DNA from 4 places in the Shewanella halifaxensis HAW-EB4 genome. Region 4 is predicted to be linked to each of the others. Evidence: predicted binding sites of a transcription regulator. Region 4 holds the regulator's gene; each other region holds the start of a gene.
What was found. Region 4 encodes sigma-54, which starts transcription at its own class of promoters, with help from an activator protein. Its sites were predicted from a motif close to GTTGGCACGNNNNTNGNNT; they were not measured.
Positions count from the first base shown of each region.

Region 1 (8,029 bases), 660 kb from region 4:
CCATCTCTAACAGTAAGTAATGAGGGAACTCATCACCGGGAACTGAAATAACAAACTTATCTAATGGATAAAATTTGGCAGATTTTACCTCGGCATCCTTAACAACAAAGGGGCCACCGATCAGCCGAGGTGATTGCCAACCGACCCAGAAACTGGCTGCAGTCCAAGAGAGGAACAGCAGAGCCATAATGATCCGTTTGCTGTTACTTTTAGTTGATGACATGAATAGCTCCTAAATTATGCGAGTAGATCGACCTGATCTTGTTGGGGAAGATCAGCGACGACTAGTTGAGGCTCATGAAGATTTGCAGCTGCAATTGCCGATTGAGATCTGCCCTGATGCTGTTTCTGTTGCGGCTCGCCTTGACTGATATCGACGTCAATTTGCCCGCCATGATCCATGGCTAACTCCGCTCTAAGTCTATCGAGCCCCATCAAGAGGGCATCTCTTACTGAAGAGTTGGCTGCATGCATTTGAATATGTAGCCGATCACCATCTAGGCGAACGTTAAGCTCAATCTTTCCTAGCTCTGGCGGGTCGAGTCTTAGCTCTGCTTGTTTGATCTGCTGATCGATTTGAAACCGTAGCTGCTCTCTAAGTGGTGAGAGCATCTCATGGCTCTGCTGTGGCAAAGGTGCCGACTGTGAAACAGAAACAGGCCCCCATTGTGCGACTGCGCCTTGTGTACGAGAACTCGTAGTTAAAATCTGGTTCACCGAATCGATGGCATTACTGGTATTACTATCAAGCGTGCTTGCTGAGAGCGTGGTAGAAAACGGGGTATTAATGCCTTGAAACGGGTTAAAGCCAGTGAAGTTATCTGGCTTTATTGTGCCCGACATTAATGGAAAACTACTGTTGGTTGCAGCAATATTTCCCATCTCTGCGTCCAGTGATGTTGCCATGGTCAATGGTAAGGTTTGCGAACGAGAATCTAAGCTTTGTACTGGAGTGCCCATATTCTGTGTTACCAATTGGCTTTGATTTAACGCTTGTTGGCTGACAGATAAAAACGCAGGAGTTTGACCTCGGATCTCCGTCACTTGAATACTTGCTACAGGCGTTTGCGAGTCGAACGGTGGCTGCAGATTGCTAAGGCCACCGTGGGGAAGTGCTGTGGCAAATGCTTGGCTATGGCCTCTCATTGAGAGGGGGGCTGCAGCGTTTAGCGGCGGTTCTGAAAGAGGCTGCGGTGGCAGCACTAATGAAAAAGGCAGTTGCGTCTGAGTGTAGTGTTCAAACGAATCATACTCAAGTGAGCCATGCTCAACTAAGCTAGAGTCTTTTTGGCCACTGGCTTCTCTTATGTGGCTTGATGGTGCAGAGCCTGTCGGCGTCACCAGCACACTTGTTAATACAGGGCTAGTCATTATGCACTCCGGCACTGGCGCAGGTCATTTGATAAGCGGCGAGGCCATCTTGTTGCTGTTTAAATTGACTCATTTCTCGCTTTAGTTGGTCTTTATCTTGGTTTAACTGCTGCAACACTTGCTGATGGGTACGTGCTAAAGATTGGCGCGCAAGCAGTTGTGAGCGGGAATTTGGTTTTCCCGCTCTTTTTAGGGCATCAGCCATTTTTTGATTCACTAGGACTAACTTGTCCCAGTTTTTAGCTTGGGCGTGAAACTGCAGCGCTTTTTCGAACTGCAGCCACTGCTCAATTGAGATTTGCCCAACCGGCTCTGACATCGGTAATTACCTTTGTGATGGGTTCAAGGGCGGTAACGCTGTTTTCAACGCTTGCAGTTACCAGTTGTCGACTGCAATAGTCATAGAGGCGGTTTAGGCCTGCGGCGACTTCACCACCGTTTTCAATATCGAGCATGGAGTCGAGTCCATGCACGATATTGAGGCACTTGTTGATACTCTGCCCTTTGTCTTCAAAGCTCTTACGCTGCATAAAGCCAGCTGTACGCTGAATTTCTTCTAACAGACCGTCGAGTAACATGCGTACCATCTCATGCGGATTGGCAGCTGCCGCTCTGGCATCTAAAGAGGTTTGTTTGTAAGCATTAAAGGGATCGTGCTCGTTCAACATTTTTTGTTCTTTCCTTAATAAAACAGTGCGCTAGCTGAGTTTAGCTGGCTAATGGTGGCTTCCATTGCAGTAAATTGAGCCAGATAAATTTGATATCTCTGCTCCATCTGCCTGTCATGATTGTCCATGCTGGTTTCGACTCGTTCGATCTGCTTCTCAAGGTTATCTTGCTTGAGATCCATAGAGCCTTGGAATTTAGTGAAGGGGTCGATGATAGTATCGAATCGGTCGATATAACTGCCTGTACCGGTAAACATGGCTTGTATCGCGTCGGGATCATCTTTTAGTGCTTTAGAGAGTTTATCTTGGTCGATATCCAGCTTGCCGTCACGGCCCATCTCAACACCAATATCCGATAGACGCATACCGTTTGGCGCAGCATCGAAGATGGCATCACGCATACCTTGTTGCAGCATTCGAATACTCGAGTCGCCCTTGAGTACGCCGAGCTGATCTTCGGTAATTGAAGAGTTGAAGTCGTCATCTTCTTCGTCTTTATCTTCATCTTCATTACTATCGCTGCTATCGTCATTCTCGTTATTGAGATCATCTAAGGCTTCACTGCCCATGGAGCGAGTTAATTTATTTATTTCATCCATCAAGTCGTTGAAGATATCGACGAAATCTTCAATTGCCTTTTCACTGGCGTCGGTATCAGATTGGATCTTGATACTACTGCTCTCTCCTGCAGCGTGGACCTTATTAAGCTCAATAGAGACGCCATCGATGACGTTGGCTAAGTTGTTGCTACTGCTCTTGATGTCGATGCCGTTAAGAGTCGCCAGTGCATCTTGCGCCGCTTTGCGCTCGGTCATTCCCCAGTCTGCACCATCCATCTTTACATCAATGGCGCTAGCTTCACCCGTCTCTTTTGATGTCAGCATAAGTTCGACCTGACCACCGGTTCTCACTAAAGAGGCTTGTACTCCAGGATTACCTGAGTGGTTATTGATGGCATCTCGTAGATCGGTAACCGTCTTTGTGCCATCAGCATTGAGAACGGCCATATCTATTTCTATGGTGTCTGCTGCGTTAGGGCCAACTTGAATGCTTAACATACCCGTCGTCGGTAGGATTTCGGTTTCGCTGGAAAAGCTTTTAGTTAATTGGTGTGCTTGCGCCAATTGCTTAACATGCAGATCATAGTTGCCCGTAGGCGCGCCACTTTCGACGGTGATCGAGGCATTATCATCGCTGATCGATGATGTTTTGCTCTCGAAAGCATCGCCATTGATTGTTTCCAATTTGCTGGTCATGCTATTTAGGCTGCGCTCGAGGATCTTATAGGCATCGAGCTGCGACTCATATTTGGTCATATTGCTTTCAAATATCTGATCTTTGCCCATACGTTCTGCGACGATAAGTTGTTCGGCGAATGAGGCGCCACCCATACCTGAAATCATTTGATCCTCCAATCTTGCTTCTATGCAACTGGCAATCTTTATGCCAATAGTTAAGTATTTGTTTTGTAGTGTTTTTGCTTGTTTTAGGGTGTGTGGTGGGTTAATTGATTTTCCGTTAGTCGCAGGGGAAGGGAAGTATTGCTTCCGCTTGAGACTTAGGTGTTATGTTCACCACAACCATGTAATTAGTAAGGCGACCTCAAGCAAGGGCCACTGAAGTTTTGCGGGGTATTTCTAACAAAAAAAAGGGCCCGAAGGCCCCTGATAGAAAGTTGGGATAATGGGGGGAGGATTAGCCCAATAGACCCATAACTAAACCAGTGTTTTGGTTTGAAGAAGACAGGATGTTAGTACCTGCTTGAACTAATAACTGGTTCTTAGTCATGGCTGCAGTTTCTACTGCGAAATCGGTATCCATGATACGACCAGCTGCCGCTTTAGTGTTCTCGGTAACGTTAGTTAGGTTAGATGCTGTGTGGCCTAGACGGTTGATGCTAGCACCTAGGTTAGAGCGTTGTGTACCAACGGCATCAATGATGGCGTCAACGTTGTCGATTTGAGCTTTAGCTGTTGCTGAGTCAGTGATTTCGCCAGCGAACAGTGTTTTAACTGCTGCAACATCAGTTTTAACCGTTAGCTGCTCAGATGCTGTGTTAGAGGCACCAATCTGGAAGCCTACACCTGTGTCTAAAGCGGTGAATAGCTTGTTTCCGCCGTATTCTGTGCTGTCGATAATACGGTTTGCTTCAGCGTTAAGTTCTTTATATTCAGCACCTAGCGCTTTGATGTCTTCAGCCGAGTTCACGCCGTTAGCTGCTTGTGTTGCTAATTCTTTTTGACGAGAAGCGATGTTGTTTAGCTCGTCTAATGCGCCATCGGCAGTCTGTAGCATAGAAGTTGCATCAGAAACGTTACGGTTAGCCGTTTCCATACCAGTTACGTTAGCGTTTAGGCGAGTTGCAATCTGTAGACCTGCAGCATCGTCAGACGCACTGTTGATACGTAGACCTGTAGATAGACGCTCCATAGCGTTGCTAAGTAGGTCGTTATTTTTAGTGACAGCATTTTGAGCGATGTTAGACGCGTTGTTAGTCATTACAGATAACATAGGATATTCCTTTGAGTTTTAAACTGATTGTTTGGTATCTATAACTTTAAAACGACACGCTAATTGAAAACTGAAAGTCATGGCCGATTTTATTTATTGACTTTAACTTAAGGCTTTGAATCAAAAGGTTTAAATATTTGGTTTTTTCATGGGTAATGACAAGGGAGGACTTTAGTTAATTGCTATTTTGGTCGCTTTCTATAGACATATCTAGGCTTGGCCAAAACTTGATTACAAAGAGAGCGAGAATGAAGCATTCACTCATTAGACCCGGTTTCGTCACTAACTTCAGCTGTATTGGCGGCGAGTGTGAAGATAGTTGTTGTTACGGTTGGAATATCCATATTGATAAGCAAAGTTACAAAAAAACATTAGCGCATAGCGAGCTGAAGGTTTTGGCTAAAACCGCCTTGAAGAAGGTCAAAAAGAGTGAGCAGGTGTGGGCGCAGGCAGTCCTAAATGAAGAGGGAGCCTGTGGCTTTTTAGATGAGAATAAGCTTTGTCAAATTCACGCTAAGGCTGGAGAAGCTCTACTGAGTAACACTTGCAAGACCTACCCAAGAATGTCACATATGAGGGGGGGAGATCGTTATGACAGTCTGTCATTATCTTGTCCTGAGGCGGCGAGAAATATTCTGCTTAGACCCGATGCGTTTAACTTGCAGCGTACTGAAATTGGGCACAGCCGTAGCTATAAGGCAGCCCCGCTTTGGGCGCAAAAAGCCTATGACTATTCGATTCAGTTACTGCTAAAACCTGAACAACCGCTGGAACTAGGTCTTACCGCTATCGGTATTTTGATGAACACTGTCGATAGAGCGGCTAAAGGAGAAGTTGAAAGTAGTGCCATCGATAGTATGTTTCAGCAGCTGATTGTCTTAAGTGATAACGGCCAGCTTAAGCAGCATTTTGAGGGGTTTAATCAAGATACTGACGTACACCAAATGCATGCATTTACCTCTATTCAGTTATGGCTAAATACTAATAAAGTGAGGCGTGGCCGGAGTCGATTTGAGCTAATAAACCAAGCTATTTGCTCAATGGCGGATGATGATAAAAACATTAGCATGAGCAGCATTAATCAGGCTTGGAAAGAGATTGCCGAACCTACATTAGGTGGCCATCAAGAGTTATTCAGTCGTTATCTGCTTTACTATTTTTACCACATGAACTTCCCTCAAGTCGATAAGCTCACACCATCGCAGGCCTTTAGAGTGATGCTGTTGGATTTCTTTATGTTGCGTTGTTATTTAGCCGTGATAGCCGCTAAAAATAATGGGCTGTCTGAGCACGATATCATTATGTGTTTTCAGGTGTATCACACCAATCGGCAGCATAAGGCTAACTACAGCCAATTCGCCGTTGATTTGCTAGATAAAGCGAAGTTTACAGATTTGGCCGCTATTTTGACCTTGCTGTCCTAGAGGTGAAGGCGGGGACTCCCGCCTTTTTTAGGCATATTTATGCTAGTAGGGCGGAGATCTGTGGCCGAGTGAAATTTGCTTGAGCCATTAATGAAGTCACTTGCAGGCTAAACGGTGAGGACTGCATCAGGCCGGTTACTTGAGTCAATGTTGAATCTAGATCCAGCTTAGCGTCTTTGTGTTGATTTACTTTTTGCAGCTGCTGCTTTAGATGTTGCTGACTGTTATTGAGCTCTTGTAGTTGAGATTCAACCTTGTGGCGAGTCTTGGCTATTTTAGCCATGGTCTGTTTGAGATCCGCGTGGCTATTGAAACGCCACTCTCTAGGATCCTGCCAGTTAAGTTCTTCACTGACTTTGATGGTTCTAGCATCACCCGCAGGCAAACGCTGCCCTTGCCCGGTCATCAATAATCCGGCTTGCACTTGCAGCCATTGCTGCTTGCTACTCTTGAAGATAATTCGACCTTCGCTACTACGAAGCACCTGCATATCCAGAGGCTTAAGCGCATTGTTGAGCCTGCTTACCAGCTCTGCCGGTTGTGCGTTCGCGGGTAAGAGCACTCGTACGGATTCACTGCCTAGCTGCATGTTGATCAGTTCATCACGGGGTTTTACCGCACTTAAGTCTACCGATTTCAAGCTGAAACTATGCTTGGCTGCGGGTCTTTGGCTAGATATAAGATTGAGTTGATGATCGACTAGAGGCTTACCTTGATAGCTGACCTCCAGTTGCGCTAGTTTTTGCTGTATCTGCAGACTAGGATTCATCTGCTGGCTGTCTAGTTTAGATGACTCCAGGTTAGATGAGAGTGATTGCTGGCTGTGACCTTGCAACTGCTTAAGCAGACTCTGTACTTGCTGTAGCCCCAGCTCAGCCACTTGAGATGCACTGATCTTATGCTGCCCCTGCGTGACCTTAGCCCAGCGGTTATAGCTCTCTAATCTGTGGCTTGGAATGCTAGCAACGTTTGCTTTGGTTTGCTCTTTAACTGGTAGCTGTACGCTAGCCGTGGGCGCAACCGTTTGGCTGCGCTGTTGAACATTGAGTGAGTCTGAAATCCCGTTGAGCATTAACTTCTCTTAAGCTGATTAGATCAAGGTTAAATTTAAATGTGATTGAACTTATATGTGATTAAACAGGGATAGCTGTGACACTTGCACAAAGGTTTGCTGAGTTATTTTAAGGGTTGTTAGCTTTAAGTTGTACTCGGCAGTGGCCTGAGCATAGTCTAAACCCTCTGTTTCACCTATCACTTCTTTATTAAAAAGTACGCGCTCTTCATGGGAAGCTTGCACCAAGCTTAAGGTATTTTGTTTACCACCTATGTCGGTGATAGCCGAGCTAATGCTGGTCAGGGTGTCATCTAAGCTGGTTTGCATATCAGTAGCAGCCTGACTAAATACCGGGTCGCCTGGAGCCAGTGTCGGGTCTTCGAGCGCCGCAATAAAGTCTTTGGTTTGGTTGAGGATATCTGTACTGCCGTTAGAGAAAATAAAGTCTGCAGCGGTGCTGTTAGCTGTCATCCAAGATGAACCAGAAGTTTGTACTTCACGAGTATTGGTATCGCCTTGATAGACATAGTTACCATCGGCGTCTTTGCCGATAGGAGGCGTATCCGTTTTGTTGCCTGAAAAAAGATAGTTACCGCTCTCATCTTTAGCGTTGAGGGTATCGGCAAATGCCTCTAATAACTCATTCATCTCGGCGGCGTAAGCGGCTCTATCTTCAGGCGATAAGCTGCCATTATTAGCCGAAACGGTAATTTCTCGCATACGTCCTTGCAACTCGACCATGCTCGACATATAGGTTTCAGAGCGGCTAAAGCTGGTGCTTAAAGACTCGGTATTTTTAATGTATTGGTTGGTCGCGGCCATATCTCGCTCATTGCCGATAACCTTTACCGCGCCGATAGGATCGTCCGATGGGCGCAGTATCGAGCTGCCCGTGGACATCATCTCGTTTAACTTGGCGATGTCAAATGTTGAGTTCTGCAGACTCTGTAAATTATTGCTGTAGAGATTAAGCATACTTACACGCATGAAGAGCTCCTTAA
Region 1 covers NC_010334.1:5,161,397-5,169,425, reverse strand. Annotated here, with positions in the region: gene SHAL_RS22070 (flagellar basal body-associated FliL family protein) at 1-223, opposite strand, end outside; gene SHAL_RS22430 (flagellar hook-length control protein FliK) at 238-1,371, opposite strand; gene fliT (flagellar protein FliT) at 1,364-1,690, opposite strand; gene fliS (flagellar export chaperone FliS) at 1,659-2,039, opposite strand; gene fliD (flagellar filament capping protein FliD) at 2,054-3,442, opposite strand; gene SHAL_RS22045 (flagellin N-terminal helical domain-containing protein) at 3,735-4,550, opposite strand; gene fliB (flagellin lysine-N-methylase) at 4,799-5,974, shown strand; gene SHAL_RS22035 (hypothetical protein) at 6,012-7,046, opposite strand; gene flgL (flagellar hook-associated protein FlgL) at 7,098-8,015, opposite strand; gene flgK (flagellar hook-associated protein FlgK) at 8,026-8,029, opposite strand, start outside.
Region 1: a site for sigma-54 is predicted at 3,472-3,490, ahead of fliD (flagellar filament capping protein FliD). Genes of this name have one in related genera too.

Region 2 (8,029 bases), 2.5 Mb from region 4:
TCCGTTAACGCCAGCTTGCGCTGCTGCAATAATCTGCTCACGCTTAGCTTCTGCAGTCACCATCAATACAGGAAGGTGTTTCAGGTTATCATCGGCGCGAATGGCCTTTAATAGATCGATACCTTGCATGCCCGGCATATTCCAGTCGGTTACAACGAAATCAAAATCGCCTTTCTGTAGCATAGGTAAGGCTGTAGAGCCGTCATCGGCTTCTTGGGTATTATTAAACCCCAAGTCGCGTAACAAGTTCTTAATGATACGTCTCATTGTTGAAAAATCGTCAACAACAAGAATCTTCATATTCTTGTCCAAGGTTTCCTCCGCGGAGCGCGCGTTAAATGCGCATGTAATGTGGTATCAATTATTATGATTTTATTCTTGCGTCCAATGCTTGAGTTTTCCCTTGAGTCTGAGCATCGCCTGACTATGGATCTGGCTAACTCTAGACTCACTGACCTCAAGAATGGCCCCAATTTCTTTTAAATTCAATGCTTCATCATAGTATAGAGACAAGACTAGCGCATCTCTTTCGGGTAATAGTTTGATCGCTGCGACAAGAGCCGAATGAAATTCGACCTCTGCGAGTGATTCATAAGCATCATCTTCGTGGCCGTCATCTTGATTTAATCCTTCAACGGCAACGCCTAAATCTTCTATTCCAACGACTTTACCTACCGACACGTCGTTCAAAATGCTGTAATACTCATCGAGCGGCATCTCTAACCGCTCGGCAATCTCGCCATCACGAGCATCACGCCCAAGCTCTTGCTCAAGCTCATCAATCACTTGAGCCACGCGGCGCTGATTACGATGTACCGAACGCGGTACCCAGTCGCCACGCCTGATTTCATCTAACATGGAGCCACGAATTCGAATTCCTGCAAAGGTTTCAAATTTGGCGCCCTTACTACCATCAAAGTTTGATGACGCTTCGAGTAGCCCCATCATGCCGGCCTGCAACAAGTCATCTAACTGAACTGATGCGGGTAAACGAGCCAAAAGATGATGGGCTATTCTTTTTACAAGCGGTGCATACTGTTCAACGATAGACGTCTTATTATCAAAACGAGTATACGCTGCCGCTTTATTCACCCGACTTATCCTCTTGATAGCTTGGACGCTGCACCAAACGCTCAACGAAGAACTCTAAATGGCCACCGGGTTGTGACGGGACTGGCCAGCTCATAACCTTATTCGCTAACCCTTGGTATGCAATGGCTGCTGGCGACTTAGGAAACGCCTCAACAATCAATTTCTGCTTACGTACAGACTTACGTAAATTCTCATCAAATGGCACCGTGGCCACAAGCTCTAACGCCACATCAAGGAACCTGTCGGTCACCTTGCTTAACTTGGCAAAAAGCTCCATGCCTTCCCGTAAGCTGCGTACCATGTTCGCGACAATCTTAAAGCGGAACACCCCGTGTTCACGACTTAAAATCTTAATCAAGGCGTAGGCATCGGTGATCGACGTTGGCTCATCACACACCACAATTAATACATCTTGTGACGCCCGTGAAAAGCTCAGTACCATATCAGAAATGCCAGCAGCGGTATCGACAATCAAGATATCAAACTGGGTTCTCATTTCGCTAAACGCACGAATAAGACCAGCATGCTGAGCTTGAGTCAGTTCGACCATTGCCTGAGTCCCCGAAGTGGCAGGAATAATACCAATCCCTTTAGGTCCTCTTAAGATCACATCATCTAATTCGGCCTCTCCCGACAAAACATGAGATAAATTTCGCTCTGCGCGCAAACCTAACATCACATCGACGTTCGCTAGACCTAAATCGGCGTCTAATACCAACACACGTTTACCCTTTTCGGCTAACGCGACGGCGGTATTAATTGACACGCTGGTTTTACCAACGCCACCTTTACCACCTGATACGGCGATTACTTTTACTTTTTCATTATTTGGCTGATTCATCATACGTAAACCGCTTGCTTGATCCGGAGTCATGGCTTTACTCAAATGCATAGGTCATCTCTTGCGACCCTTCACTATTATGTATTGGTTCGGTAGGTTTGTTATCTAATGCTGCTAATGCACGATTGGCTAACGATAATGTATCAGCCACCTGCATATCTTCAGGAACTCTTTGTCCATCCGTTACATAACTTAAAGGCAACCCACTTTGAATCAAGACACTTAGCGCTGGCGCTAAAGAAATTGATTCATCTAATTTTGTTAGTACCGCACCCGAAAGTGGAATACGCGTAAACTGTTTTACCGCATCTTCTAACACTCTACGCTGCCCCGTTGCTGACATTACCAGATAACTGCGTATTGGTAATCTGCTATTTGCGGCTAAGCTATCGAGTTGTTGGAATAAACGCTGGTCTCTTTGCCCCATACCCGCTGTATCAATGAGAACCAGCTTGCGGTTCCTAAATTGATACAGTATTTGCTCTAACTCACTAAAATCATGAGCCTGTTTTACGGGGCATCCCATTATTTTGCCATAAGTTGCTAATTGCTCAAAGGCTCCAATGCGATAATGGTCGGTTGTAATGAGCGCAACTTGATCTGAGCCATGATATGCAGCAAAACGCGCCGCTAATTTGGCCACAGTCGTTGTCTTGCCAACACCTGTTGGCCCAACGAATGCGACCACACCACCTTGACGCACAATATCATCACCTTGATTATCGAGCATATTAGCTAAACTGCGTGGCAAAGAGGCGACTAATTCCGCGGGCGAATAATGCTCGCTAAGACTCGATAGCTTCTTTGCAATTGCTGGAGAAAACTCAGCCTCTAACAACTTGCTCTCTAGCATAGCACCAACAGGGTCAACCCGTTTTTTCTGTTCAACCATCAAACTACTGACTTGATGCGTTAATAAGCTACGAATTGACGCTAACTCTTGTTTCATCGCGTCCATTTCAGCACTGCTGTTTTGCTTGTTCGCGTTAAAGCTATCAGGTGCACGATGCGGAGTAAACTCAGCTTTAGCGGGTTCCGGTTTCTTCACCTGTGCCTGAAGCCCTTTCGCCCATTCAGGCATATCTAAATCTTCACTGCTTCTAGGCTGTGTTTGCTGACTAATTCGGCTTTGCTGACGCTCAAGTAACGCTTGCAGTGAATCAGGCGCAGGCGTGGGTTGAGCACGGCTTTGAGCTTTTACATTAGGCGACCTGACATTTGCCTGTGCGCCTAAGGTCACTCTCTCTTCTGCAAGGTCGGTGAACATGCCAGCCGACGGCTTGGCTTCAGCAACCTTGGGCTTAGGCTCGTCATAATCCACTGCGGCAACAATCTCAATGCCGCCCGTCACTTTCTTGTTCGACATAATGACGGCATCTGACCCCAACGTTTCTTTAACTTGGGCTAAGGCCGAACGCATATCTTTTGCTAAAAATCTTTTAATCTTCAATTATTCGACCTCTACTGGCCCACTGCCGAAACGATACGGATCTGCTTCTCATCGGGTACCTCTTGATATGAAATCACCCGCAAATTAGGGATCGTATGCTTAACAAATCGCGATAAGGTTGAACGTAACATGCCTGATGTCAATAAAATTGCTGGTTGTCCTACCATTTCTTGACGCTGGGTCGCATCTACTAACGACTTCTGCATACGTTCCGCAAGGCTTGGCTCGATATTCGGACCATCCCCCCCCGTTGCCTGCATAGACTGATGCAACATTTGTTCCAACTCTGGCGCCAAAGTAATGACGGGGATTTCAAGCTCAGGTCCGCTGATCTCTTGTACTATCATGCGCTTTAGGGCTATACGCACCGCTGCGGTTAATACTTCGGTGTCACCGCTCTTTGGCCCGTACTCTAACAAGGTCTGTACTATGGTCTTCATATCGCGAATAGACACCCCTTCGTTAAGCAAGTTCTGCATCACTTTAACGACCGTACCAAGTGGCATCACATCTGGGATAAAGCCATCAACTAACTTAGGTGAGTGCTTACCGAGCATTTCAAGCAGTTGCTGCACCTCTTCATAACCTAATAGTTTCGCAGCGTTATTAGTTAATAGCTGGCTAATGTGAGTGGCCACGACCGTTGAAGCATCTACGACTGTGTAACCTAAGGTTTGCGCATGCTCTCGCATTTCCGGGGCGATCCAAACTGCATCGAGACCAAAGGCTGGGTCTTTAGTTTCGATACCATCTAACTTGCCATACACTTGACCTGGATTGATGGCCAGCTCACAGTCATGGCGAATTTCCGCCTCGCCAGATGCCACACCCATTAACGAAATTCGATAAGCGTTAGGTGACAGATCTAAGTTGTCACGAATGTGCACGGCAGGGACCAAGAAGCCCAGCTCTTGCGATAATTTCTTACGTACGCCTTTAATACGCCCCAGTAGCTCTCCGCCCTGCCCTTTATCCACCAAAGGAATAAGGCGATAACCCACTTCAAGCCCAATAGTGTCAACATGCTGTACATCATCCCAGCTAAGTTCCTTAGGCTGAGTATCACGCGGCTCCACAGGTCCCGTTTTTGCGAGCTCCAGTGCACGCTCGCGATCGGTTTCTAGCTTCTTCTTAATAAAGTAAGCGCCCGCTCCCGCTACCGCAGCACATGACAAGAACACAAGATGTGGCATACCTGGCACAAGCCCCATCACTAACATCACCCCCGCGGCAATGGCTAAAGACTTGGGACTGTCAAACATCTGCCCCATGACCATCTCGCCCATATCGCCGGATTCATTTTGACGAGTCACCATCAAGGCTGCGGCAATAGATAACAGCAGACCGGGGATCTGCGCCACTAGGCCATCACCAATCGTTAATAGGGTATAAATCTCAACCGCGGAAGAGAAAGACAGGTCATGCTGAGCGATACCAATAATAAAACCGCCGACGATATTAATAACAAGAATTAATATACCGGCGATGGCATCACCCTTTACAAATTTTGACGCACCGTCCATCGCACCATAGAAGTCGGCCTCGCGAGTCACTTCGGCGCGGCGAGCACGTGCTTCTTCTTGAGTTAATAAGCCTGCATTTAAGTCGGCATCGATTGCCATCTGCTTGCCTGGCATCGCATCCAGCGTAAAGCGAGCACTCACCTCAGATATACGTCCGGCACCTTTGGTCACAACGGCAAAGTTAATGATGATGAGAATTAAAAATACAACTAGACCAACGGCATAGTTACCGCCAATCACCACTGAACCAAAGGCTTCAATCACCTTACCTGCAGCATCGCCACCATTGTGGCCTTCTAGTAGTACGACACGCGTCGATGCAACGTTTAGCGCCAACCTGAGTAGGGTTGCGACCAGTAACACTGTCGGGAAAGCGGCAAAATCAAGCGGCCTATCGCTATAAATGGCAACCAGAAGCACCACAAGCGCGAGGGCGATATTGAAAGTGAAAAGGATATCGAGCAGGAACGCAGGCATGGGTAAGATGATCATAGCCAGAGCGGCTAAAACCAATAACGGTGTACCAATACCTTTAAAATGTGCAGGCTTTATCTGTTTTAATTGGCCTAGACTTGCTTTAAGTTCCATTCACTCGGAGTCCGATCTTTGACGTCTAACGTCTGTACAGCAAATACTGTACCAACCTTATTTATAATAAGGATTAACTATAACCTGAAAGGCGCTAGCAAAGAACATCTCGCGTACTGAGTGGTTGATTTTCAAGCATAAATTTTAATTAATGCTTTAAATCATCTGGGATCGGCTGCTTTACTGGGACCGGATTTGGACGTCTCCCCTTACCCTTCTGATATTGTCTTAATTGGAATACATAAGCGAGCACCTGCGCGACCGCGGTAAATAATCCCTCTGGGATCTCTTGGTCAATCTTAGTGGTATGAAAAATAGCGCGAGCCAGTGGCGGCGCCGATACTATCGCCACATCGTGTTCTCTTGCAATTTCTCGAATTTTAAAGGCAACTTCATCCACCCCTTTGGCCACAACAAATGGTGCAGTAGAGCGAGTCGCATCATACTTAACAGCCACGGCGTAATGTTCGGGGTTGACGACAATAACGTCAGCATTTGGCACTTCGCCCATCATACGTCGTTGAGACATCTCATGTTGTAACTGACGAATACGGCCTTTAACCTCTGGTTTACCTTCGGTATCCTTATATTCGTCTTTCACTTCCTGCTTCGTCATCTTGAGCTGCTTAGCGTGATTCCATATCTGAAACGGTACGTCGATAACGACAATCAAGAAGGTTGATGCGCAGAGTAAAATAAAGATCCACACCACAATATCGAGTGCATGGTAAATATTGCCAGGTAAATGGTCTTGCGACAGCATCAAAATATCATTTAAGTAGGTGCTGAGTAGCAAAAAGGCGGTAATGGCGACTACGGAAAACTTGGCAATACCTTTGGTTAACTCCACTAATGCCTGCACACCAAACATCCGCTTAAAGCCCGCCATTGGGCTCATCTTACTGGCTTTTGGCATAAACGCTTTAACGGAGAAAGAGATCCCACCGAGAGCAACGTTACCCGCAAATGCGATGAGTGCTAAAAAGACAATAAAACCCATCAAAGGGAGCGCAAGTTCAGTGCCTATTACGCCCCAAACATTCATCATCTGCTTGGTGTCGAAAATCTCATCACGGCTCATCGTAAACAACTTCGTCATGATGTTATGCATCGCCTGTGCGATATCAGGACCCGTCATTAACAAGCCTACTGACGCAGCGATCAGCACAGCAGAAGTCCCCAACTCTTTTGAGCGTGCAACCTGCCCTTTATCTTTGGCCTGTTGCAACTTTCTGGAGGTGGCTTCCTCTGTTTTTTCTTGGCTACTATCGTTTTCAGCCATTTATAGCCGCCCTCCATAGTGCGAAGAAAGCCATACGACTGATAGTAAAGTCGCTATAACGCATTATTAAAGCCCGCCGTCGGCGCGGCACTGCAGCTCAAGCACATTACAAAGTAGCAGCTGAACTTCACGCCACACCTCGTCAAAATGCGTCATAATTGGCGACAACGTTAACCAAAGAATGAACAAGCCTGCAATCATGGTGACAGGAAAACCGATAGAGAAGATATTTAACTGTGGTGAGGCGCGGGTCATTACACCAAATGACAAGTTAATAGTGAGCAGCGCCACAATCGCCGATAGCGACATGGTCAAAGCAGCACCAAACATATAGCCCACAAATTCGGTAAATAAGCGATAACTAACCAGACTTAAGCCTTGCATTGACACCGGAATAGAATCAAAGCTGGCGATCACCATCTTTATTAATAACAGGTGACCATCGACGGCCAAAAATATCACAGTGGTCAGTAGCAGGAAGAAGTTACCAATGACAGGTGTTTGTTGGCCTGAGCTCGGATCGACCATAGACGCGAAACCTAAGCTGGTCTGCATACCGATGATCTGACCGGTAAGCACAAAGGTCTGCATGAGCAATAATGTGGCAAACCCCATGGCGACGCCGATAATGATTTGCTGCGCGGTAACGAAAGCGGCGCTTAATGAAAACAGATCAATGGTTGGCATAGCAGGCAACACTGGGGCCACGGCTACGGTGACAGCAACCGACAATAATAGTCTCACTCTTGTGGGAGTCGTGGTTGCACCAAACACTGCCATCACCATAAACATGCTAGAAATTCGGGTTAATGGCCACAAATAACCCGCAATGCCATTCATGATGGTATCGAGTAAGATCTCCATCTAACTCAATCTATTAATAAGGAGATTAATAGCCATAGTTAGCCTATCACCTGCAAGCAGATCATATTTAACATCGGGGAAAGTAAATCCATGTTCAAAAGCTCCAGCGAATAGTTAACCTATGACTTGGGGGATCATATCCACCATCTGGAAAAAGAAATCCATCATCATCTGAACCAGCATATGCCCCATCAGCATTAACGCTAATAACGTCGTTAACAGACGTGGCAAAAAACTCAAGGTTTGCTCGTTAATCGACGTTGCGGCCTGAAAGACTGCCACGACAAGACCAATGATAAGACCAGGCACAATAATCATCGACACGATAATCACAATAACGGCCAGTGCTTCACGAAAGATATCAATTAGTGCTTCTGGGCTCATGGCTT
Region 2 covers NC_010334.1:1,756,365-1,764,393, reverse strand. Annotated here, with positions in the region: gene cheY (chemotaxis response regulator CheY) at 1-312, opposite strand, end outside; gene SHAL_RS07540 (RNA polymerase sigma factor FliA) at 373-1,092, opposite strand; gene SHAL_RS07535 (MinD/ParA family protein) at 1,085-1,966, opposite strand; gene flhF (flagellar biosynthesis GTPase FlhF) at 1,971-3,383, opposite strand; gene flhA (flagellar biosynthesis protein FlhA) at 3,395-5,494, opposite strand; gene flhB (flagellar biosynthesis protein FlhB) at 5,643-6,776, opposite strand; gene fliR (flagellar biosynthetic protein FliR) at 6,843-7,640, opposite strand; gene SHAL_RS07510 (flagellar biosynthetic protein FliQ) at 7,755-8,024, opposite strand.
Region 2: a site for sigma-54 is predicted at 5,532-5,550, ahead of flhA (flagellar biosynthesis protein FlhA). Genes of this name have one in related genera too.

Region 3 (8,029 bases), 2.1 Mb from region 4:
GCCGCATTGAACTCAAAATCGCTAACAATTGCCAGACTCTTTAAGGCTCGCTCTTGCGCTAACGCAATATCGACACAGAATAATGACTTCACGCCGCGTCGCCCGCCTTGCTTAGCGCCAACTATCCAAAGTTTACCATTGCTGAAGCAAGCATCCTCTGTCGGGTACAGTTGCAGCGTTGCTATAGCTGACAGGCTAATCTTGCTTGAATTGACTGCATTAAATTCAGCGCTAAAAATCCGACCTGTTGAGTCAACAGCAATAAAGCGCTCGTCATCAAGCCACTCAGCTAACAAGAGATCGCAATTACAACTACCAAGTAATTCAAACTGACTCAGTAACTCAATATTAAAGCCACTACGTTTAACGACTTGCAGCTGAATAAGTCCATGGTAATACAAACGATGATGCTGAAAAGAGTATTCATGTTGAGGAGCTTGCTTTGAGGTAACTTCTGGTGCTGTTTCAGAGTCAGCAGAACGAGAAAAAAGTGACTTAATTAATTTATTCAATGTAATACATGTCTCATGAAATAAATGACTCTACAAAGCAGAGAAAGCTGAATATTATTCAATATAATCTGCAGCTTAAGATGGTTCACCATCAAGTTTCAAGCGCTTTATTCTAAAACTAAGCTGTAACAGCAGTTGTAATTAAGACTCTTTACTAACTCGAACAACAATGCTTGTTATTACCTGCGGTCAATATAGGAAGGTATTACTGAGACAGATAAGCTGCAGCATTGCGCTTTTGGGCGAATGTGAACAGTAAGCACCACGACTTTCCTCATCTGCAAGACTGAAGTGATTCAACAACTAAAGTGATGGGTATAGGACAAACAGGAAACTGTTTTAAATGCAGAACAAGGGTTGGAATTTTAACTTTGTCACCCCCAAAAAGAAAATACCCCGATTATAAGTAATCGGGGTAAACCAAACTAGGTGATGGTTTTAAGGCTGACATTATTTTAGTTCTTAAACCGTCTGCCAGCATTGATACAAAATGCTTTTTAGCTGCTCTGTATCGCACAATAGAGAGGGGTCATTCTCGATTGCACTATAGGACTCAGAACTTTTGAATCAACTGGCTGCAATTGTATTAAAATGAGAACAAACTTCAACCGAAATGATTTAAAGTTATTTAGTTAAGGCTAAATTTAGCTTAACTAAATAACGAGTAACAAGGATTAAGTGATTGAATAAAAACCAAATAATCCTTCACCACATTAGATCAGTTTCACATTGTTTAAAATAGAAAACAATGTTTCCCCATTTCACTTACGTTTTGCATACAATTCTTTTAAAGGTGCATCCCAATATGGTGGGGTACCGATATGATCTTTTATAAAATCGATAAAGGCACTAACCTTTGGAGCCAAGTGTTTACGTCTTGGATAAACAGCCTGTAGTGGCAAATGATGAGTCAATTGCCAGTCCTGCATAATTGGGACTAGAGTGCCCTTCTCAAGCTCATCTTCAAGCAGGTAACTGGCAAGGTAAACCACACCTAGCCCACTCACTGCTGCAGATTTAAGCGCAGGGGCATTATCGACTCTAAAATTACCTGATACGCCTATTTCACAGAAATCATCACCTTGCTTAAACTGCCAAATACTGTGCTCATGCCATTCACCTTGATATACCAAGCAATTATGATCAACTAGCTGCTCAGGACGGCTAGGTTCACCGTGTTTCTCAACATATGATGGTGAAGCTGCTAACAAAAATTGGCACTTCATCAGTGGTCTAGCAACCATACCTAACGGTAATTGCTCTGACATGGTCAGCAATAGATCTAACCCTTCGTTGACAACATCAACTTTATGGTCAAGCAGACTAACTTGAAGTTCGAGTTCTGGATGTTTAGCCATAAACTCTGGCAAAGCTGGAATGATATGCATGGTACCGAACGACTGAGAGATCCCGACTTTCAATACGCCTCTGGTAGCATCATTAAGATTATGAACGCTAGCAACAGCTTGTTCGGCATCTCTTAATAGCTCTTCACCTTGCGTATACAGTAACTGACCCGCCTCAGTTAAACTCAAGCTTCTTGTGGTACGTTGTATCAACTGAACGCCAAGCTTATGCTCCAGATCCGCCACTTGGGTACTGACTTTAGACTTTGATATGCCTAACTTTCTCGCCGCAGAGCTAAAACTCCCCGCTCGAGCCACATGGGTAAAAATTGCGATTGGTTCTAAAAGTTCTAACATGTAAATCGCCTTAAGGTGTTTACGACAGTAATAGTACTTCCATCGCTAAGACATGCTGTTTTTATATAAAAACCAATATCTTAAGTGAGTATATGTACGCTAGAGTAGAGTTTCTATTATTTACCAATATTTGGATTTTGCTTTTATTTTTAGAAGTATACCAAAAAATCCTCATAACTCATCAAATATGTAGTTTGAGGGGGCTCTAAAGGGAGAGATAGTATAAAAATCTATAGAGGCTTAGAAACGGAAAAGCCCCTGCACAAAGTTGGGATGCAGGGGGGCGTTGCAAATCAGTAGAAGGCAACAGCTCTGTCTAGCGAAACGACATTTACTCTAGTAACCTAGCGTTTGCAGTCTCTACCAGGGGATAATTAGCTAACTCAGGGATCTCATCTCTTAGCTGCTGCTCAAGCACCACTAAGGTTTTGAATCTTTCACATAACTTTTCACCACGAGCCTCTATGTCGTCGGCTTGCTGCTCCATCTGCAGCTCAATCTCTTCGCCGATAGAATCCATCTTCTGTGAGAAGGAGTCCATCTTCTGCTCGAAGCTATCACCATCAGCCGACATCATCTGTGCGCCTAAGGTCATCATCATGCTACCGAGTGAGTTCTGCACTAGCTCTTCCATCTCTTGCTCAAACTCTTCACCAAAAGCATCTTCCAGAGAAGACTCGGTTGATCCAAGATAAAACTTATCACCATGCTGGTAGGCAACGCTTTCGATACGCTCCTCAAGACCGGCCATCATCTCGTCTATCTTGGCACCTGAGCTATCACCTAATAGTGGAGTCAGGGCAAGAGTCACTGCCGTTGATGCCATCTCGACGGCATCATTTACCAGCTCAATAACTTCAGGCACCTGCGAAGAGACTTCTTGTGAATACTGGCTCACTAAAGCCTGCTGCTGCTTGTTAAGTGAGACTTGCTTACCATTAACAAACAACTTGTCCATTTCGATACGATATTTCTCATCGCCGACCTCACTCACGATAAGCTTCTTAGGTTCGACTGTGACATCATAATTAAGCGAGACTTCGCACTCATTATTTACGTCATGGTCACTATGAGCGGCAACCGTCTGTAGGCTAGTTACCGAAAGTAATACCGCTGAGATCCCAACTGAGGTCAGTAATTTTTTCATCGCATCAATCCTTTATAGCTATTGTCTGTATGATTTTATTTTTCAATCTTGACAGGAATAAAGCACAGACCGTGCCAAATAGTATAAATCTTTATTTTTAAAGGATTTTGCTAGATGTGCATAGCAAGAACACTCACTGTGAAATAATATATTTGGCCAGTTAAACTAACAATTGGCCAAATATCACAAACCGCTGATGTAGGTACTGATATCGATGCAGATATAAATAATAGAGCGAGGAAAACTAAAAAATAGACCGGCCTAGAGTCTGGCTCAAGGTCTCTAACACTGCAGTGCCTGCCAAAGAGTTACCATTGGCATCAAGTTCAGGAGACCAAACACACACAGACATATCGCCAGGGATCACCGCGATAATGCCGCCACCGACACCGCTCTTACCCGGCATACCGACTCGATAAGCGAACTCACCCGCACCGTCATAAAGACCAGATGTGGCTAATAAGGCATTTAGCTGCCGATTTTGCACCGGCGAAATAAGTTGCTTACCTGCGAGGCTTTTACCAGAGTTAGCCAGATAAAACATAGCACGGGATAGATCGGCGCAGCTCATACGAAGTGAGCAATAGTGAAAGTAGCTGTGTAGCACAGTATTGACGTCGTTATTAAAGTTACCAAATGATTTCATCAGGTAAGCAATAGCGGCGTTTCTCGCACTGTGTTGATATTCAGACGCGGCAACGACTTTGTCGTAACCCACTCTATGGTTTTCACTTAAACCCCGAACAATTTCAAGCATCCGGTGCTTAGGCGCACCCAGGCGACTCTGCAGAAGATCGGCAATGACCAACGCGCCAGCATTAATAAAAGGATTTCGCGGTAAGCCTTTTTCTAATTCAACCTGTACTAAAGAGTTAAAAGAGTGGCCAGAGGGTTCTTTACCGACTCGTGACCAAATCTCATCTTCTTCATACAGCATTAGTGCCAAGGTAAGACTGAACACCTTAGAGATACTCTGAATTGAAAAGGGCTCGAGATAATCTCCAGCCCCTATTGTGACACCGTCAGAGGTGGTCACCGCAATACCTAACTTATTAGCATCGACTTGGGCAAGGGCTGGAATATAGTCAGCCACTTTACCCTGTCCTAAAAGAGGTCGTACTTTTTCGACGATCTCTTCAAGTAATGCCAATTCAGGCATTAGCCCCACCAGATATCGAAAAGCTCACCAATTTCTAGATCAGATACAGGTTGAGCATCGAAGAATGCTTTAACTGCAGCTCGGTTCTCTTCGGTACATTTGCCAATATCTTGAGTAGCAATAATGCCTTCCCACTCTTTGTGCCCGCCACCGTGATAACCAAGACCTGCTGGTTCAATGACTTCATCGATGAACTGATCAACGATTGCATCAATTTGCTCTTCAGTTACTGACTCATTAAAGGTCCAGTTAACGTCAAATCCAAACTCTTGGAACTCATCAACGCGTAATTTCTTACGTAAGCGACGGCTACGGTTTGCTGCCATGGTTGTTCTCCTAGATAGCTTATTTACAGTGTATAAATTCGGTTTAACGCTTAAACGCGCTCAAACATAAGATCCCAAACACCATGACCTAAACGGTGGCCACGCGCTTCGAACTTAGTCAATGGACGATGATCTGGACGTTCAACAACATCACCTGTCGCAGATTGGTTTTTATAACCAGGCGCGGCATTCATCACTTCTAGCATATGTTCGCTGTAGTTTTCCCAATCTGTTGCCAGATGGAATACACCACCCACTTTTAGTTTACTGCGGATCAATTCAGCAAATGGCGCTTGAACGATGCGACGCTTATGGTGACGAGTTTTATGCCAAGGATCTGGGAAGAATAATTGCACACAAGCCAAGCTGCCTTCAGCAATGCTATTCTCAAGCACTTCAATCGCATCATGGTGATAAACACGTAAGTTAGTCACGCCCGCTTCAGCAGCTTCGGCCAAACATGCGCCAACACCAGGTTTATGTACTTCAATACCAATAAAGTTAAGCTCTGGTGATGCTTTAGCCATTGCAACTAATGACGCGCCCATACCAAAACCAATTTCTAAAACGGTATCCGCTTCACGACCAAATACCTCAACTAAATCAATCGACTCAGGAGTGTAGTCTAGGCCCATAATTGGCCATTGCTGCTCCATTGCTTGAGCTTGGCCTTTAGTTAAACGGCCCTCTCTCAATACAAAGCTTCTCACTTTGCGAAGGTATTTACCTTCTTCATTGAATTCAGCGGTTGTTACGTCGCTCATTTTCGCCCTCGCTTTAAGCCTGCTCTCGCATAAGACAGCTATTATTTAAAAAAGAAAGGCATTATCCAAAGTTCAACCTTCAGTGCAAGCCTTATTGTGGCGAAATTATACCAATAATCTCAGTTTGTGCGAGCTGTGCCTTTGCTTTGCCCTTAAATAAGGTGTTTTTTTCACTATCCACCCACTATTTTGCCTTAAAAAGGCCTGTGCTTTACTTGTTTAAACCCAAGGCTGAAGTTACACTGCGCCGATGAAAACTACCGCGCTTTTTTCAACAAGAATTATCCAATGGTACGACAACTTCGGTCGTAAACAACTTCCCTGGCAACTCAATAAAACCCCATATAAAGTATGGATTTCAGAGATCATGCTACAGCAGACTCAAGTTGCCACGGTTATCCCCTATTTCGAAAAGTTTATTGCTCGATTTCCCGATATAGATAGCTTAGCCAGTGCCGAGCAAGACGAAGTGTTACATCACTGGACTGGACTTGGTTATTACGCACGCGCCCGAAACCTACATAAAGCCGCGCAGATAATGCAATCTGAGTTTAATAGCACGTTTCCAACAGACTTCGACCATGTCTTGGCGCTACCAGGTATAGGTCGCTCAACGGCAGGTGCCGTGCTCTCCCTCTCTTTAGGGCTCAACTTTGCTATTCTCGACGGTAACGTAAAGCGTGTTTTGGCTCGCCATGGTGCAATCGAAGGTTGGCCAGGAAAAAAAACTGTCGAACAAGCTCTTTGGCTATTAACTGAAGCGTTAACCCCTGCTAAAGATATTCAAAAGTATAATCAGGCCATGATGGATATTGGTGCGACTGTATGTACGCGCTCAAAGCCTAACTGCGCCCAGTGCCCTGTAGCCATAGACTGCAAGGCACAGTTAAGTGGACGACAGAGCGAGTATCCGGGTAAAAAACCCAAGAAAGTTATTCCAGAAAAATCAGCCTGGCTATTAGTCATAGAAGATAAGCATCAAGTGCATCTTGAAAAACGTCCTCCTGCCGGCATTTGGGGCGGCCTCTGGTGCTTTCCTCAGTTTAGTGACCGAGCCGAACTCGATACTTATATTAAAGATAACCAGTTAAGTGTTAACTCACAGCAAGAGTTAGTCGGCTTTAGACACACTTTTAGTCACTTTCACCTCGATATCCAACCGATGCTGGTACGTGTAAGTGGTATTAGCGATAACCAGATCATGGAACAAGCTTCCACTGTCTGGTATAACTTAACTCATCCACCTAAAGTTGGTTTAGCCGCCGCAACCGAGCGAATTTTGGCCGACTTAGGTTCTGTCTTAATTAAGGAGTAATCATGGCTCGCACTGTAAACTGCGTGTACTTAAACAAAGAAGCAGAAGGCCTAGGTTTTCAGCTTTACCCAGGTGACTTAGGCAAGCGTATTTTTGACAATGTCAGTAAAGAAGCTTGGGCACTTTGGCAGTCAAAGCAGACCATGTTGATCAACGAAAAGAAACTGAACATGATGAATGTTGATGACCGTAAGTTTCTTGAAGAGCAGATGGTAAACTTTTTGTTTGAAGGTAAAGACGTTGAAATTGAAGGCTACGTACCGCAAAAAGACGACGAGTAAAGCTCCAAACTCTATTTAAATCCAAATAAGACGTCGCTTAAAGTTAATTTAAGCGGCGTCTTTTTATTTGCCAACTCTCTATCAGCAATTTTCTAGCACCCATTCACTAAATACTAGCTAGCTAAAAGCTGGCCATTACATGTGAGGTTAAGCTAGTTTTTAACCCCCCATGTCACAATGATTGTTCTCATTTGCAAATTTGCACACAAACTAGCCGAACAGTCACCCGCAATTAAAAAAGCCCTTGCAGGAAATATTTCATCGCTATAAGATACGCGCACTCCAAACGAGACAGGCTTTAAAGGCCCAGTTTGAAGTAGCAAATCTAACGCATACATTAGTAGCGCTTAGTTGCCCGAATAGCTCAGTCGGTAGAGCAGAGGATTGAAAATCCTCGTGTCCCTGGTTCGATTCCGGGTTCGGGCACCAACATTTATTAATGAGTTACCTAACTTGATTAGTTAACTGGTTAAAAAAATAAGCCGGCATAGCTCAGTTGGTAGAGCAACTGACTTGTAATCAGTAGGTCCCGAGTTCGACTCTTGGTGCCGGCACCATAAAAACAAAAAAGCCACTCACTGAGTGGCTTTTTTGTATCTGCAATTCACTCTACTCCAAACTAAACCAAGTTAAGCTAGCCGTTCAACAAGAAAGCCCTATCCATGAGCGAGTGATTTTTTTGTTTCTAAAATGTTTGAATTTAAGCCTTGTTACCTCAAAGCTCAATAAGCTATTGCCTTCCAAAGCTATTCGAATAGTTGCCCAGCCTCACTCATCCCGCCTTGATAATTGAACGGCACTGCCGAAATATACCGCAATCAA
Region 3 covers NC_010334.1:1,404,079-1,412,107, reverse strand. Annotated here, with positions in the region: gene SHAL_RS05915 (hypothetical protein) at 1-512, opposite strand, end outside; gene SHAL_RS05910 (LysR family transcriptional regulator) at 1,274-2,215, opposite strand; gene SHAL_RS05905 (YggN family protein) at 2,547-3,362, opposite strand; gene glsB (glutaminase B) at 3,607-4,521, opposite strand; gene SHAL_RS05895 (YggL family protein) at 4,521-4,847, opposite strand; gene trmB (tRNA (guanosine(46)-N7)-methyltransferase TrmB) at 4,898-5,611, opposite strand; gene mutY (A/G-specific adenine glycosylase) at 5,862-6,926, shown strand; gene SHAL_RS05880 (oxidative damage protection protein) at 6,929-7,207, shown strand; tRNA gene SHAL_RS05875 (tRNA-Phe) at 7,561-7,636, shown strand; tRNA gene SHAL_RS05870 (tRNA-Thr) at 7,689-7,764, shown strand.
Region 3: a site for sigma-54 is predicted at 3,423-3,441, ahead of SHAL_RS05905 (YggN family protein). Genes of this name have one in related genera too.

Region 4 (8,029 bases):
GTAATCACCATTATTCAGCCTGAAACCTATCAGGAAGAGAAACCAGAAACACCAGTGCAACAGCAGGAACAGCAGGAACAGCAGGAACAGCAATGAAGCAAATCACTTTAAGAGCGGTTAATCTTGCGAAGAGCTATAAAAATCGCGCTGTCGTACAAGATGTTAGTTTAACCGTAAAGACGGGTCAGATTGTCGGTTTACTTGGGCCAAACGGTGCAGGTAAAACAACCACGTTCTACATGGTGGTAGGCCTAGTACAGAGTGATAAGGGTAAGATCTTTATTGATGATGACGATCTTACACTCGATCCTATGCATCTGCGCGCTCGTAAAGGGATTGGTTATCTGCCTCAGGAAGCCAGTATTTTTAGAAAGTTGTCTGTGCGTGACAACATCATGGCGGTATTACAGACTCGCCATGACATCAATAACGAGCAACGTGAAGAACAACTTGAGCATCTGCTTGAAGAGTTCCATATCACTCATATTCGTGACAGCCAAGGTATGGCATTGTCAGGGGGTGAGCGCCGCCGTGTTGAAATTGCTAGAGCACTAGCGGCTAATCCAAAGTTTATCTTGTTAGACGAGCCATTTGCCGGTGTAGACCCGATTTCAGTTATCGATATCAAAAAGATTATTGAGCAACTTAAGAGTCGCGGCCTAGGTGTACTAATCACCGATCACAATGTTCGCGAAACATTAGATGTTTGTGAGCACGCTTACATCGTAAGCCACGGAAATCTCATTGCCGAAGGCACACCTGCCGAAATCTTGGACAACCAACAAGTTCGAGCTGTGTACTTAGGTGAACAATTCAGGCTATAGTTAATTCACAGTATGGAAGCTAAAAAACTCAATATGGAATTATTTCCACACAAAATCAAAGTATTGAGTTTTTGAGCAACCTTCGCCAGTTCAGCGAGCTTTAACGTTTAACTACAGTGTAGGGAATAGCGGTAAAATGAAAGCGTCACTCCAGCTCAAAATGGGTCAACAGCTCACCATGACTCCCCAGTTACAGCAGGCTATTCGCCTGTTACAACTGTCTTCTTTAGAGCTGCAACAAGAGATCCAACAAGCATTAGATTCTAATCCGCTACTGGAGTTAGATGAAGAGCAATCAGACGGCGACATGCTCAACGATGAAGACCAGTCTTCAAGTAACTCCGATAGTGAGCTAATCCAAGATAGCGCAAGCGTTGAAACCTCTGATGCCCTAACCCAAGACTCCATGCCCGATGAGCTACCGATGGATACCACTTGGGATGAAGTCTATACCGTCTCCTCGAACGCCAGCTCAGGCGTGAGTCGTGAAGATGATATGCCTTTTCAGGGTGAGACTAGCGAAGGATTATACGAGCACCTTGAATGGCAAAAGAATCTCACTCCATTTTCAGATAATGACCTTGCTATCGCGACTGCAATTATCGATGCAATCGACGAGCGGGGTTATTTAACTCAAAGCTGTGATGAGATCCTCGAAGCGATGGGCGACCCAGAGACTGAACTCGATGAGGTTGAGGCCGTTTTAAAACGGATTCAACATTTCGACCCTATCGGCGTTGCCGCGCGTAATCTAAGCGAATGTCTACTTATCCAACTTGCGCAGTATGCAGCCGATACTCCCCATATAGATAACGCTAGATTACTGATTAAAGACTATTTGGACCTTATTGCTGGCCGTGATTTTAGGCAGCTGATGCGTAAAACCAAGCTCAAAGAAGATGACCTGCGTGATGCTATCACACTGATCCAAACGCTCAATCCAAGACCTGGTCTCGCAATAGCCCGCAGTAAAGATGAATATGTCATCCCGGATGTGTCTGTTAGCAAGAAAAAAGGCCGCTGGGTGGTGGAGCTAAACCCTGACTATATGCCTAAGATTAATGTTAACCAGCATTACGCTTCTATGGCACGCAGCACGACTAATCAGGCCGATGGACAGTTTATTCGCGGCCACCTTCAAGAAGCAAAGTGGTTTATTAAGAGCCTTGAAAGCCGCAATGACACCTTATTAAAGGTAACAAATTGTATCGTTAAATTTCAGCAAGGCTTTTTTGAGTACGGCGAAGAAGCCATGAAACCTATGGTATTAAATGACATTGCCGAAGCCGTTGAAATGCATGAATCCACCATTTCACGGGTTACCACACAAAAATATATGCATACCCCAAGGGGTATTTTCGAACTCAAGTATTTCTTCTCGAGCCATGTCGGTACAGACGACGGCGGAGAGTGCTCATCTACAGCAATTAGGGCGTTTATTAAGAAGTTAGTCGCTGCTGAAAACCAGAAGAAACCATTAAGCGACAGCAAAATGGCCCAACTTCTGGCGGAACAAGGGATTAAAGTAGCTAGACGTACTATCGCGAAATACCGCGAAGCAATGCTGATCCCACCCTCAAACCAACGTAAGAGTTTATAACTCAAAATTAGGCACATGGAGGATCGATAATGCAAATCAACCTGACAGGACATCACATAGAAATTACCGCTTCACTGCGCGGCTATGTGGAAGATAAATTCACAAAGCTTGAACGACATTTCGATCAGATCAATAATGTGCACGTTATTTTGAATGTACAGAAAATGCAGCAGATTGCCGAGGCCAAAATCCACCTTAAAAAAGGGGAAGTATTTGCCACTTCGGAACACGCAGATATGTATGCTGCGATAGACTCCCTGATCGATAAGCTAGATCGTCAGGTTATTAAACACAAAGAGAAGCTGATTAAACACTAACGATGGAACTAAGTACCATCCTGCAGCCGGAGTGCACCACCTGCGCCACTCCGGGCAGTAAGAAAAAGGTACTGGAGCTAATCAGTGATATTGCTGCTGTCCAGTACCCTACCCTTTCTTCACAAGAAATTTTTGAAAGTCTCTTGGCGAGAGAAAAAATGGGTAGCACGGGTATAGGTAATGGTATAGCGATTCCTCATGGAAGGCTGGCAAATATAGACCGTCCCGTTGCAGTATTGGTTAAATGTGAAGTTCCTATCCCATTTGACGCAATCGATAAGCAGCCTGTCGATATCTTATTTGCTCTACTGGTGCCATCTGAACAGTGTGAGCAACATTTAGCGACACTGTCTTGTATGGCTGAAAAACTCAACGATAAAGCAGTTGTTAAGCAGTTGAGAAAAACCAGTAATGAATCGGAGCTATACCAAGTCATTACTCAGTAGCGTCTTACTCGGGTCTTTAAATTATTATCATTGTTCCAATGATGCATTGATGATTTAAAGACCTAAGTAATTATTACTGCAATATTATTTATTTTTTATTACCCACTCAAATTCTTGCTTTCAGCCTTAAAGACGTTAATCTATATACTTGTACAACATAATCACAAAATCCAAACATTTAGTTAAATCTCTATCAGGTAGTCATACGATGAAGCTTGTTTTAGTCTCAGGTCGCTCCGGTTCAGGAAAATCCGTTCTGTTAAGAATGCTAGAGGATCTCGGCTATTATTGTGTCGATAATCTGCCTCTGCCTATGATGGGCACACTACTCAAAGAGCTCTCTGGAAACACCAATCTTGTAGCGATCAGCGTCGATATCCGTAACCTACCAGAAAAAGAAAGCGAGCTTATTAAGCACCTAACCAACTTACCTGATGGAGTTGAGTTACTTAGCTTTTTCCTTAATTCTAGCGATGAAGTACTACTAAAACGCTATAACGAGACTCGTCGTCTACACCCTCTATCTCACGATAATGTATCGTTAAAAGAAGCAATTGAAATAGAAGGGCGTTCACTTGAGCCGCTAGCCAATATCGTCGACCACTATATCGATACCTCAACTCTCAACATCTATGATCTTAACGATCAGGTGCGTGAGATCTTGCTCGGTAACCTTGATAAAGAACTGATGATCAATTTTGAATCATTTGGATTTAAGCACGGCATGCCGACCGAAGCCGACTTTATGTTTGATGTTCGCTTTTTACCCAATCCCCATTGGGAACCAGACTTGCGCCCAATGACAGGACTCGATAAACCAGTACAAGACTTCTTAAATGAACGTCCTCGAGTCAATCAGTTTATTAAACAGATCGAAGATCTACTCGAGACTTGGTTACCTGACTTAGAGCGCAACAATCGCAGCTATCTCACCATAGCGATTGGCTGTACAGGTGGTCAACACCGCTCGGTTTACATTACCGAGCGCCTTGCAGCTCACTTCAAAGATGGCAAACATAAAATACAAGTCCGCCACCGAGAGCTAAAAAATGCCGACCATTGAACGTGAAGTCGCCATCTGCAATAAACTAGGTCTTCACGCCCGCGCAGCAACAAAACTGGTCGTACTCGCCTCTGAATTTGATGCCGAAATCACCATCATTCAAGGTGAGAAACAGGCTTCGGCGTCAAGTGTACTAGGCTTATTAATGTTAGAAACAGGCATGGGAAAAACGGTACAACTCCTTGCAACAGGAACCGACGCCAAAAAGGCACTCGATGCTATTTGCCAATTAATTGATGCCAAATTTGATGAAGATAATTAATAATTAATCATTCATTTCCTTAGTTATCACACACAAATCCCCAGCACTTAAGTTATTATAAGCGCCTTTAAAACTATCCAGTGAGGGAGCCATGCCGATTGAAGTCTTAGACAACGAAACAACTGACCAACGTCTCAATCAGCTGACTCAAGCATTAGGCAACGGTATGTTTGTCCATGTCCGCAACATGTTGCAGGATATGGCGGCATCGGACATTGCTTTTATTCTCGAATCTTCTCCACCTCGCACCCGTCAAGTGTTATGGCAACTGATTGACCAAGAACACACAGGTGAAATTCTTGACGAACTCGGTGAAGAGCTTAAAGACAGCCTGATCAAACAGATGAGTCCTGAGCGCGTTGCAAAAGCAGCCGAAAGCATGGACACCGATGACTTAGCCTATATTTTACGAAGCCTGCCTGACAGCATCTTTAACCAAGTTTTACAGTCGATGAGCAAGCAAGACCGAGTACGTGTCGAGCAAGCGCTGTCGTACCCTGATGACACCGCCGGTAGCCTGATGAACACCGATACGGTGACCTTAAGGCCTGACGTCAATATCGATGTGATTTTGCGCTATTTGCGGATCCGCGGTGAACTGCCTGATGCTACCGATATGCTGTATGTGGTCGATAAAAAAGACTGTGTTTTAGGTGGCGTACGTATCGCCGACCTGCTGACCTGTGATCCCAACGCCTCAGTGCGTGAAATCATGGTGTCAGATCTTGAAGCGATCCCTGTTGGTATGTCAGACAGCGAAGTCGCGCAGTTATTCGAACGACATGACTGGGTATCAGCACCGGTTATCGACGCTGACAACAAGCTGCTCGGCCGTATCACCATCGATGATGTGGTCGACGTTATTCGTGAAGATGCCGAACACTCGATGATGGGTATGGCGGGTATGGATGACGATACCGATACCTTTGGTCCGGTATTAAAGAGTACCTTCCGCCGCTCACTATGGCTAACCGTTAACTTGTTCGCTGCGCTGCTAGCCGCATCGGTCAGTAACATGTTCGAGGGTACGCTAGAGCAATTTGCGACTATCGCTATTTTGATGACCATTGTGCCTAGTATGGGTGGCGTTGCGGGTAACCAAACCTTAGCACTGGTTATTCGTGGTATTGCACTCGGCCAGATTGGTCAGAGTAACTCACGTTGGCTGATTGGTAAGGAACTCGCTATTGGCTTCCTAAATGGCCTTCTGTGGTCAGTTCTCGTCTTTGGCGCTGTATGGGCATGGAAAGGCGATATAGCGCTTGGTGCGCTTATTGGTGGCGCAATGCTTATCAATATGACTGTCGCAGGACTTGCTGGTGCCAGCATTCCGCTAATGCTAAAGAAAATGAACATTGACCCCGCACTCGCTGGCGGTATGGTACTAACTACGGTCACCGATGTTATCGGTCTATTTGCCTTCCTAGGTCTAGCAACCATTTTCTTGATGCACTAGTTACGATTTGTTGAATAAGTTAAAACAAAAGGCCGCTTTCGCGGCCTTTTTGCTGTCTAAGGCTTTAGCGGTGCATCAAATCCGTAGTCAGCAAGAATGGTTTGACCTGGCTCTGACAGAATAAACATCGCCAGCTTCCACGCATCGGCTTGAGCATCATCAAGCACAATTAAACCATAATTAGCCCCAACCGCTAACGGTGCAGGCATCTGCACCACTTGTAAGTCTTTGACCTCTTTCTGAGCCAGTACCGCATTGGTGCAATAGGTTAAAAACAGGTCGGCGCGTTTATTCTCCATCACCCAGCCATAGGTATTACGGCCTTTAGGTGCTTTAGCACTATTTTCACCGCCAGTGAGTTGCAAGGCTTTGGCTTCTAGCTTTGCAGTCGCGCCGGCTTGCAAGTGGTCAGCTTTAGCAAATATTTTCCACGCATAGTCACCAGAAGGGTCAGCTTTAGGTGTAGAGGTGCCTAATCGCACATTAGGATCAAGCATCGCAGCTAACACGCCCTCACTGTTGATATTGACGCTCGGCTGCGCTAGCGCGCACATCTGGTTGCGAGCAAACATCACCACACTGCCGCCCTTACCTTCAGCTTGTAATGCCAGTGGGTGTTTCATATTCGCAGAGGCAAACACGCCAACCTTGTCACCGTTTTCGATGCGCTTTCTAAGCAGCCCAGATGGCCCAAAATCAGCATGTACTTTTTGTGTTCCAACCTGCTGGTAGGCACTGACGATATCAGTCATGGCATTTTTTAAGCTGCCTGCCGCTCTTAGTTCAATTGGGTTAGCATTGGCCGCAAGTGGCAGAGTTAGCAGTGAAACGAAGAGCCATTTTTTCATCATTGTTTCCATTATCTGTATTAATCATTATCTAGATGAACTTACTTTAGGCAATGAAAAAGCATCTCTAGCCAAATAACAATACTTGCCTTTTAGCAAGTTAACTCTAGTTACTAACCCCGAGAGATCAATCACTACCTCAACTAACTGACAAGACAAAAAGTCCCAACACCGTCATATTTGTGCAACCATAAAGCATTGTTGTATAGAGCTTATGTAACTCAAACCCTATTCTACCTAGTATAAATGACAGCGATAAGTAGCCAGTTTAGGGCACAAAAAAAGCCACTCGAGCGTGGCTTTCATTTATCGCTGTAACTATTGCTGGTTACGCGTTTGGCATAGGGCTTAGAATAATCTCTACACGACGATTTTCAGCGCGCCCCTGCTTAGTTTGGTTAGAAGCGATAGGCTTTGACTCACCCATACCATGCGAGGCTACGCGTTGAGCAGGCACCTTATGGTTTGTTAGGTAGTTAGCCACCTCGCTAGCACGTACTTGAGACAATCTTAAGTTATAAGATTCCGCACCCGAGCTATCGGTATACCCCATCACATTAAGCTTGGTCTCATCATATTCAAGCGCTACCAGCACCACACTGTTTAACACTTGCTGGGCACGTTGACTTAAATCAGTTTGATCCACACCAAAGGTCACATCATTTGGCATGTTCAAAATAATATTATCCCCACTACGGGTAACGCTAACACCAGATGATTGTAGCAGCTTACGTAATTCAGCTTCCTGCACATCCATGTAATAGCCGATACCACCGCCCAATGCTGCGCCCGATGCTGCGCCGATCAACGCCCCTTTACCACGATCATTTTTGCTCGATGACGCTACCCCGATAGCCGCACCCGCGATTGCACCGATCAAGGCACCGTTAGTCGCTTTAGCATTTTGAGATTCATTAGTATAAGGATTGGTTACTTGGCAACCAGAAACCAACATGGTAGCAATTAGGCCACCAGCCAGAAAAGAACTACGTTTAACACACATTTTTACTACCCCTAACAGCCTTTGCCAGTAACAAAAGCGACCACAATTTTAAATCAGTATATAAAGCACGGTGAATTAGACAATGAAAATGCAACTGAGTGAGTTAAAAACAATCAAATATGGTTAATTCTATTCCACAAACTCCATTAACAAGTTGCACCAAACCTGTGCATGAATGCACCAATTTAAGTCGTTTACCGCAGTCGGTAG
Region 4 covers NC_010334.1:4,503,001-4,511,029, forward strand. Annotated here, with positions in the region: gene lptA (lipopolysaccharide transport periplasmic protein LptA) at 1-96, shown strand, start outside; gene lptB (LPS export ABC transporter ATP-binding protein) at 93-824, shown strand; gene SHAL_RS19155 (RNA polymerase factor sigma-54) at 961-2,424, shown strand; gene hpf (ribosome hibernation promoting factor) at 2,454-2,741, shown strand; gene ptsN (PTS IIA-like nitrogen regulatory protein PtsN) at 2,744-3,187, shown strand; gene rapZ (RNase adapter RapZ) at 3,396-4,250, shown strand; gene SHAL_RS19175 (HPr family phosphocarrier protein) at 4,237-4,512, shown strand; gene mgtE (magnesium transporter) at 4,604-5,968, shown strand; gene SHAL_RS19185 (molybdate ABC transporter substrate-binding protein) at 6,025-6,828, opposite strand; gene SHAL_RS19190 (YiaD family glycine zipper/OmpA-like lipoprotein) at 7,145-7,819, opposite strand.